Regions from separate parts of the Bacillus sp. DTU_2020_1000418_1_SI_GHA_SEK_038 genome, predicted to be linked through region 1. Evidence: predicted binding sites of a transcription regulator. Region 1 holds the regulator's gene; each other region holds the start of a gene.

Region 1 (3,287 bases):
ACTAGAAGAAATGGGTTTTGAAATTGAAGCATCTCACCATGAGGTAGCTCCAGGACAGCATGAAATTGATTTCAAATACGCGGATGCCCTAACAGCTTGCGACCAAATTCAAACATTTAAATTAGTCGTAAAAACGATTGCTCGTAAACATGGCCTTCATGCTACATTTATGCCAAAGCCTCTTTTCGGTGTGGCAGGATCAGGGATGCACTGCAATGTGTCTCTATTTAAAGAAGGGAAAAATGCCTTCTTCGATGATAAGGGCAATTTGCAGCTAAGTGATTATGCCCGCCAATTTATTGCAGGTATTTTGAAGCATTCAACAGGCTTTACTGCTGTTACTAATCCGACAGTAAATTCCTATAAGCGGTTGGTGCCAGGATATGAAGCACCATGCTATGTAGCTTGGTCAGCACAGAACCGTTCTCCATTAGTGCGCATACCATCATCAAGAGGAATAAGCACACGTGTAGAGGTTAGAAGTGTTGATCCAGCTGCAAACCCTTATCTTGCAATGGCTGTCTTATTAAAAGCTGGACTGGATGGCATTAAGCATGGCCTTATTCCACCTGCATCTGTTGACCGAAACATTTATGTTATGAGTAAAGAAGAAAGAATGGCTGAAGGAATTGATGATCTTCCTTCAACATTAGCAGAAGCACTTGATAAGCTGAAAGCAAATGAGGTTATCGTTTCAGCATTAGGCGGACATATTTTTGAACACTTTGTAGAGGCAAAAGAGATTGAGTGGGATATGTTCCGTACGCAAGTGCATCCGTGGGAGCGGGAGCAGTATATGACGATGTATTAATATTTGAAGCCCTGATTTGTTCAGGGCTTTTACTCTGTCATTCAATAAGAACTTGGGGGAAGAACGTATGAAGAAAAATCCCCGCTTTTATTAGCAGGGAAAAGATAATATTCTATTGATTCCGATCTTCTTTTCTTAATTTTAAGAATTCAAGACATTTAAGCAGAGTGTCTCCGCCTAAACCGGCAATAATTGATAAGGAAACAACTTTAAATGCTGAATCAGGCTCGTAAAAAGTGACTAAACAAGCAGCAGCAAGTCCACCTAAAATAACTTCTTCTAAATACCCGAGGTAAATGAATTTTTTTGTTTTTCTAGGCTTAATTATTCTTCCTTCTTTACTAATATGTCCTGCAGCACCGACAAGTCCACCAATCAAAACAGCGAAGAAAATGTTCAAATACATTTGTACTTCACCTCCTAAAGTCGAGATTTTTTAAAGCGACCTTAGGTTGATTCTGGGTGTATTATTATTTTATAGAATTTTCCAATAAATAGAATGTGTATAAATATTCATTTTTTGGAAAAATTAATAGTATAGAAATCATATGTTTTATTTAAAAATAAGAAGGTATCCTACTTATGTATTGATATTAAAGAAAAGCCGGCAAATAGATGCCCGCTTTCATTCATACTAATGAATCTGCCGATATACGCCAATCACCTTGCCTAAAATGGAAACATTACGAAGAATAATTGGTTCCATTGTAGAGTTTTCTGGCTGAAGTCTAATATAATCTTTTTCCTTAAAAAATCTCTTAACAGTTGCTTCGTCATCCTCAGTCATCGCAACAATAATATCACCATTATTAGCTGTTTGCTGCTGCCTTACAATGACATAATCCCCGTCTAGTATTCCTGCCTCCATCATACTCTCACCCATAATTTCAAGCATAAAAACCTGCTCTGCATCAGGTGCCAGTCTTTCAGGCAGAGGAAAATATTCCTCAACATTTTCAATAGCTGTTATTGGCTGACCAGCTGTTACTTTTCCCACAATAGGCACATTTACGATCTTATAATCAGGGGCCTGTACAGTTCCTTCTAAATCTAATATTTCAATAGCGCGCGGTTTCGTTGGATCTCTCCGGATTAAGCCTTTGCTTTCTAATCTAGCAAGGTGGCCATGGACAGTAGAGCTAGAGGCTAAACCTACTGCTTCGCCAATTTCTCTAACAGATGGTGGATAACCTTTTTGTTTAACTTCATCTTTAATAAAATTTAATATATCCTGCTGCCTTTTTGATAATTTCGCCATCATAATCACACCTCTTATGATTTTCTTTCCCTAATTATAGCATCACTTACCATATAGTACAAACATAAGTTCGAATAATCGTTGACACAAAACAAATGTTCGGTTTATAATATAGTTAAATAAGCGAACATATATTCTTAATGAGGTGTGTAAGTATGAAAAAATTGTGGAATCAATATTCGTATGCTATTATTCTATTCGTTTTAAGCTTTCTTACTGTATTCATCGTAATTAATCAGCTTGGAGAATCTGAAAATATAAATTATATGAAAATCACTGTTAATGATGGTGATACACTATGGCAAATAGCTGAAGACTTTTCAACGAATCATGAATTAACAGCAATGGAGTTTATTAACTGGGTCGAGCGGAATAACGGAATTTCGGGGGAAAGGATCTTTCCAGGAGATGAACTCGTTATTCCTGTATTAGAGGATTATTCTTCACAAGTGCATACCGAGTTAGCAAGTTCCCATTAATATATCTTTAGGGAAGGGCATTACATATGAAAGCAATTATTTACTGCAGGGTAAGCACAACTAAAGAATCACAGGAAACCTCACTTGCTAGACAAGAGGAAGAATTAACAGAGTTAGCAAATAAAAATGGCTTTGAAATTGTTCAGGTAATTCGTGAACAGGCCAGCGGCTATGGTTTAGATCGCGATGGAATTATTGAGCTTCTCTCACTGATTAAAGATAAAGACGTAAAATATGTTCTCATCCAGGATGAGACTAGACTTGGCAGAGGCAATGCAAAGATGGCTATTCTACACTGTATATTAAAAGAAGGTGTTTCATTATATAGTGTTAGCCATAACGGGGAGCTTCAGCTTTCTGAGTCGGATTCAATGGTATTAAATATTGTGAGTTTAGTAGAGGAATACCAGAGAAAAATACATAATATTAAAATAAAGCGGGGAATGAAGCGTGCAGTTCAAAAAGGATACAGACCTGAGAAAAATCTTACAAATCTAGGCATACATTCTGGCAGGGATCGTATTGAGGTTCCGATTGAAGAAATAGTAAGACTTAGGAACAATGAACTGACATTCTCAGAAATTGCAGCAACCCTAACAGGCCTTGGTTATCAAATATCAAAAGCTACAGTACATCGAAGATACCAGGAATACATAGATACAAAAACAGAAATTAAAAAGTAAACTGATACTCCTTTATATAAATTATTAAAACTTTATCAAATTGGGTAGAGTTTTTT
Region 2 (3,287 bases), 160 kb from region 1:
TGCCTTCTGCCCTCGATTTGTTGTTTCCTGTACTGAAGAATTATTAACAACAGTAAGAGATCTTTCTAAGCATTACAATGTCAGAGTTCACACACATGCTTCTGAAAATGCTACGGAAATTTTACTGGTAGAAAAAGAACATGGAATGAGAAATGTTGTCTACCTAGATAGCATTGGGCTGGCGAATGAGCGTTTAATCCTGGCTCATTGTGTGTGGCTGGATGAGGAAGAGAAAAGAATTATTAAAGAGCGCGGTGTTAAGGTCAGCCATTGCCCAGGATCTAATCTTAAGCTCGCTTCGGGAATTGCCGAAATTCCGTCTTTGCTCGATACACATGCACATGTAAGTCTTGGTGCTGACGGGGCTCCTTGTAACAATAATCTGGATATGTTCAATGAAATGAGACTCGCTGCTATTATACAAAAACCTATCCATGGACCAACAGCAATGAACGCAAGAACTGTATTTCGCATGGCTACCATTGGTGGGGCAAAAGCAGTTGGAATGGAAAATGAAATTGGCAGTATTGAAATAGGGAAGAAGGCTGATCTGGCTATTTTGGACCTAAATGATTTCCACACATATCCATCCTCTGATATTGATCCGATTTCCAGAATTGTTTATTCAGCAACAAGAGCGGATGTTGAAACAACGATTGTGAACGGAAAAGTACTAATGGAAAATAGACAGATGAATACGATTGATAAGGCCGATATATTGAGGGAATCAAACAAATCCATTAAGCGATTAGTGAAAAAGTTGGAAACAATTTTATACTAAAACTTGATTTTTTAATATTAAGTACTCTCCTAATTAGTAAAACAACTTAATTTTCGGGTATGATAAAGATAAGCAAGTAAGTAAAGTATTAGTAGGAGGGTACATAATATGTCTATAGAAATTCCAAGCCGGGAAGAGCTCGGTGTTATTCTCAAAAAGTCAAAAAAAATCGCAGTAGTTGGTTTAAGCGGTAATCCTGAGAGAACATCTTATATGGTGTCGAAGGCTATGCAGGATGCAGGATATGAAATTATTCCTGTTAATCCAACGGTTGATGAAGTGCTTGGTGTAAAGTCTGTCAAAAGCTTAAAGGATATTGATGGTCATGTTGATATTGTTAATGTTTTTCGCCGTTCAGAGCATCTGCTAGAGGTAGCGAAAGAGTTTGTTGAAATAAATGCTGATGTATTTTGGTCACAACTTGGATGCATTGATGAGAATGCCTATAATTTCTTAAAGGAAAAGGGCTACACAGTTGTTATGGACCGCTGTATTAAGGTAGAACATGCATTAACAAAATAATGCAAATGACATGAGATCTTTATAGGTCTCATTTTTTATTTTTTTGAAAAAACAGCTATCGAAACTTGCCATAAATCGGTCAAAATTAAAAATCTCATTTGCCAAATTCGAATAAATAGATACAATAAAGCATAGACGCTTAATTAAAATATGGTAAAATACAACTAAGGAACATTTGTTCTTATCTCGCTTTTTCTTTTATATATAAAGGATTAATCATTTTTTAGACGAATACGTTAAATGAATGTATAATCAATTTTGTTTCTATGATTACCTGCTTATTATATAGATACGAAAGCAGAGTCTTGATCATATTATTTTTCAGCAATTCTTTTTTTGCAGTAATGAAAGGGGTATGTTTGTGGCAAGAAATCAGGGAGCTTTTGACTATAATGATGATGCCATACAAGTACTCGAAGGGCTTGAGGCAGTTAGAAAGCGCCCGGGTATGTACATTGGGAGTACAGATGCGAGAGGGCTACACCATCTAGTATATGAAATTGTCGATAACGCTGTCGATGAAGCATTGGCAGGTTACGGTGAACAAATCATTGTCAAAATACATAAAGATAACTCAATTAGTGTTATTGATAAAGGCCGCGGGATGCCTACTGGAATGCATCGTATGGGCAAACCAACTCCCGAAGTGATATTAACCGTCTTACACGCTGGAGGTAAATTCGGCCAGGGCGGCTATAAAACAAGCGGAGGACTGCATGGTGTTGGTGCCTCTGTTGTGAATGCTCTTTCCGAATGGTTAGTCGTTACCATCAAACGGGATGGGATTGTTTATGAACAGCGCTTTGAAAACGGCGGGAAACCGGTAACAACTCTTGAAAAAAAAGGGAAAACGAATCAAACAGGGACAACCATTCACTTTAAGCCAGATGAATCCATTTTTTCAATAACTACTTATAATTATGAAACATTATGTGAGCGGCTGCGTGAATCAGCATTTCTTTTAAAAGGAATGAAAATAGAAATAATCGATGAAAGACATGGTCTTCAGGAAGTCTTTCATTATGACAATGGAATTGAAGCATTTGTTGAATACTTAAATGAAGAAAAGGATGTTTTACATTCAGTCGTTAGCTTTGAGGGTGAGCAAAATGGAATTGAAGTAGATTTAGCTTTCCAATTTAACGATGGATATTCAGAAAATGTTCTTTCCTTTGTTAACAATGTTCGGACAAAAGATGGCGGTACTCACGAGGCTGGATCAAAAACAGCGATGACTCGTATTTTTAATGAATACGCTAGGAAGGTTAACCTTCTAAAGGAGAAAGATAAAAATTTAGATGGGGCCGATATTCGAGAAGGGTTTACTGCGATTGTCTCTGTACGAGTTCCGGAGGATTTGCTTCAATTTGAGGGGCAAACAAAGGGAAAGCTTGGTACAAGTGAAGCACGATCTTCAGTTGATGCGGTTGTATCAGAGCATTTATCTTATTTTCTTGAAGAGAATCCAAACGTAAGTTCTCTTTTGATAAAAAAGGCCATTAAAGCTTATCAGGCGAGAGAAGCGGCCCGAAAAGCACGTGAGGATGCAAGGAGCGGCAAAAAAAGAAAACGCTCAGATGCGGTCCTTTCTGGAAAATTAACACCTGCCCAATCAAGAAATCCTCAAAAAAATGAAATCTATTTAGTGGAAGGAGATTCAGCTGGCGGCTCAGCTAAACAAGGGCGTGACCGTCGTTTTCAAGCGGTTCTTCCATTGCGAGGGAAAGTTATTAATACTGAAAAAGCAAAGCTTCAGGATATTTTTAAGAATGAAGAGATTAATACGATCATCCATGCTGTAGGTGCTGGAGTTGGAGCAGATTTTAATTTAGAAGATGTAAATTACGATAAAGTCATTATCATGACAGATGCGGATACAGATGGTGCTCATATTCAAGTTCTTCTCCTAACCTTTTTCTATCGATATATGAAGCCGCTGCTGGATGCCGGTAAAATTTATATTGCACTACCCCCTTTATATAAA
Region 3 (3,287 bases), 930 kb from region 1:
TAGATTTGTTTTATCCTTTACTTAACACTGAAAAACGCTTGGGCATTGAACTGCCCCCCAATTGTCAGTTGTGTCTACAATTGGGGTCACTTCAGCATTCAAGCGTTTTTATTGCTAAAATTATTATTTTAATCAGCAACCCGTACATCAGCTATATCCGAAATGCTAATCCGATGCACTTCCTCAAAGCGATCCACAACATGCAGCTTCTGATTCATTTCATCCCAAAAATGAATATTTCCCATTACAAGCTCATAATTTTTGTAGCGATAATGAGTAACGGCAACGATTTTTCCAAATTCCATTGCCTCAGAAATGATTTCGTTCATGCTTTCAAGCTTTTGCTCGTCTATTTCCCGTTTTTGGTCGTACGTATCTTCCTTTGTCCAATCTCTCAATAATTTCACATGTTCCGGGAGCATCATAGATGTCCATTTTATTCTGCCACGGTCTCGAATCATTGAACTCCCCCCTTTGCGCTACATTTTATGGCCTCCTACTAATGTGGCACGGTGCCTAGCTGTTCCCGCATTTGTATAGGACACTGCTCGTAAAAGAGCACCTGCACCAAACTTTGATCTGATATAGTCGACTGTGTAGCCAAGCTCCCTCTTCTTCCATCCATTCGTATCAAAAAGAGTTAGCTGCATTTCATTATCATCAACAAGATTGCCGATAGACATAGAAATTTGCCGAACTGTTTTTCCCTCATAAAATTTATGAAAAAGCTGTGTGCACACACGATAAATATCCATCGTCACATTTGTTGGCTCTTCAATCGTTTTCGACCGGTAAAATCCGCCTCCAAATTCATCCTGGCTGTAGCCGATCCCAAAGCTGATCGTCCTGCCCGCCTTTCGGTGAGTGCGCGCCCTTCTTGCTACTTCCTCACACATTTCAAGAATGACAGACTTAATTTCATGCTCTTCTTTATAATCCCTAAGCAGAATTTGGCTTTTTCCAAAACTAATTTGCCCCTCTATAATTGGTGCTCCAATCTCAGATAGATCAATCCCCCAGGCATGATGGTAGAGCTGGTTTCCCATAATGCCGAATTTCTTCTCCAGCTTTTCTAAACCATAGTGAGCAAGCTGGCCAACTGTGAAAATCCCCATTCCATTCAGCGTTTTTTCCACACGGCGCCCGATTCCCCACATTTCCCTTAAAGGAGAAACTGGCCATAATTTCGTTTGGACATCCTCATACGTCCACTCAGCAATTCCATTATGCTTCGCTTCCAGATCGAGACAAAGCTTTGCCAGCAGCATATTAGGCCCAATCCCAATGGCACATGGCAGCTGAAATTCAAGTTCAATATCATTCCGTATTTTACGGGCAATCGTAAAAGCATCTCCCCAAAGATGCACAGCCCCATCCACTTTAATAAAACTTTCATCCACACTGTATGTGTGAATCGCCTCTTTCGGGACATACCGATTAAAAACACGAGTAATTTCAGTCGCTATCCTCAAATAAGTGGCCATTTTTGGTTCCGCTACAATAATGCGCGGATCATTTGGAACTTCATAAAGCCTGTTTCCCGTCTTAATGCCAAACTCCTTTTTCATCTTTGGCGATGCCGCTAGGACCACACTTCCCTTCCGCTCCTTTTTTCCAGCCACAACAAGATAGCATTCAAGAGGATCAAGCCCTTCCATAACAGCGGAACAGCTTGCATAAAAGCTCTTCATATCGACACACATAATTTGATTTTTGGGCATCGTGCTGTAATCAATCATTGGCCTTATTTCCTCCTAGCTGCAGATGTGTTGAACCCTTAGGGAACGAAAAACAAGAACAAATGTTCTTATAATATATATACCCATTATATTAAGCGAATATACGTTCGTTTTCAATGGAAATTTTACGACTAATTTCTTAAATAAGGGGGCTTTTCCAGTATGTCTATCTGCCTAAAAGGCTTATAATCGACAAGAGGAGGCATTAGTAAGATGGATCGAACCTTTATTTTCAAAATGATACAGAGCTGCTTGAAGCAATATAATGAGTCAATTTCGATTAACAGCGTGGAATTTGCAGAAATGTATGACAAAATAAATGCCATAAAAAAAGAGGAAGTTGAGAGCGATTTACATGATATTATAGTTGATGTTGTTTATGGATATATAACGGATTCTCCCTATTTTTAAAAGCAATAAAAAACAGACGTATTAAAAATTATAAACGTCTGCTTTCGTTATGAATTGCATTCACTTTTGATTAAACATCCTTTTGCCCAGCCGTTCAAACAAGCGCGGAAAAAGAGTATATACAATACTGCCCGCATTCATCCATCCGGGCAAATTAATTTCTCTTATCGGGGTCAGCATCGCATTGACAACCTTTTTTGCCACATACTCTGGCTTTAGCATGAATCTTTTTACATTATTAACGTAGGTTCCTTTTTCATCGGCAATGGTAAAAAAATTCGTTTCAATCGGTCCGGGGTTAACGGCCGTTACAAAAACGCTATGGTTGATAAGCTCCATTCGAAGACTATTTGTATAGCCGAGAACGGCATGCTTCGTTGCTGAATAAACGCTTGATTTCGGAGTGGCGATTTTTCCAGCCTGGGAGGCAATATTGATAATATGACCGCTTCCCTGCTGTCGCATAATAGGCAAAACCATACTTGTGCAAGCCATTAAGCCAACAACGTTGACAGCAAACATCCCTTTAATATCATCGATTTTTGCCTCATGAGCCTCGCGAAAAACCCCGTAGCCTGCATTGTTAACAAGTACATCAACATGGTCAAGCTGCTCCAAAATCTTTGAAAAAACAGCCTGCACCTCGTCAGTGTTGGAAACATCCAGCTTATGTATATCAACCTTTACATGAAAGCGGCTTTCTAAATCCGTTTTCATCTCAAGAAGCTTCTCGTAACTTCGGGCAAGCAAAACAAGGTTAGCCCCTCTTTCCGCGCAAAGTAAAGCCATTGATGCACCGATTCCGCCTGAGGCTCCTGTAATAATAATCGTTTTATTCTTCAATCGATCCGACATATCTCACCTCAGCTAAGCAGAAAAATAAAATGCCTTTCCCGCTTTTTTAATACTAATTTCCCCCAGCGCATCCAAATAGTCAAGCTGGGCGATCGTTTCTGAAATCGTTAAGCCAAACTCCTTTTCATATACGGCAGGAAATAGCCGTTTGCAAATTTCAAAAACAGTTAACGGCTCCTGCTCAAGCCATTTTTTTATAAATATCGCGCGTTCATGCTGGCGAGCCAGTCTTTTCTCAATTAATTCATTAGGATTATAAATATCCTCACCATGCCCTGAGTA

Evidence for each region. The regulator LexA, encoded in region 1, represses DNA repair genes until DNA is damaged. The targets are predictions, from matches to a motif close to CGAACATATGTTCG.
Region 2: the regulator LexA is predicted to act here: its motif matches at 1,472-1,485, upstream of parE (DNA topoisomerase IV subunit B).
Region 3: the regulator LexA is predicted to act here: its motif matches at 1,836-1,849, upstream of RRV45_RS14525 (Y-family DNA polymerase).

The regions. Positions count from the first base shown of each region.
Region 1 is NZ_CP135435.1:1,984,338-1,987,624, forward strand. It holds gene glnA (type I glutamate--ammonia ligase) at 1-811, shown strand, start outside; gene RRV45_RS09835 (DUF4257 domain-containing protein) at 924-1,217, opposite strand; gene lexA (transcriptional repressor LexA) at 1,446-2,069, opposite strand; gene RRV45_RS09845 (cell division suppressor protein YneA) at 2,225-2,548, shown strand; gene RRV45_RS09850 (YneB family resolvase-like protein) at 2,575-3,231, shown strand.
Region 2 is NZ_CP135435.1:2,142,584-2,145,870, forward strand. It holds gene RRV45_RS10635 (5'-deoxyadenosine deaminase) at 1-781, shown strand, start outside; gene RRV45_RS10640 (CoA-binding protein) at 890-1,303, shown strand; gene parE (DNA topoisomerase IV subunit B) at 1,665-3,287, shown strand, end outside.
Region 3 is NZ_CP135435.1:2,916,808-2,920,094, forward strand. It holds gene RRV45_RS14520 (YolD-like family protein) at 129-461, opposite strand; gene RRV45_RS14525 (Y-family DNA polymerase) at 480-1,739, opposite strand; gene RRV45_RS14530 (YqzH family protein) at 1,953-2,150, shown strand; gene RRV45_RS14535 (SDR family NAD(P)-dependent oxidoreductase) at 2,211-3,005, opposite strand; gene RRV45_RS14540 (MBL fold metallo-hydrolase) at 3,018-3,287, opposite strand, start outside.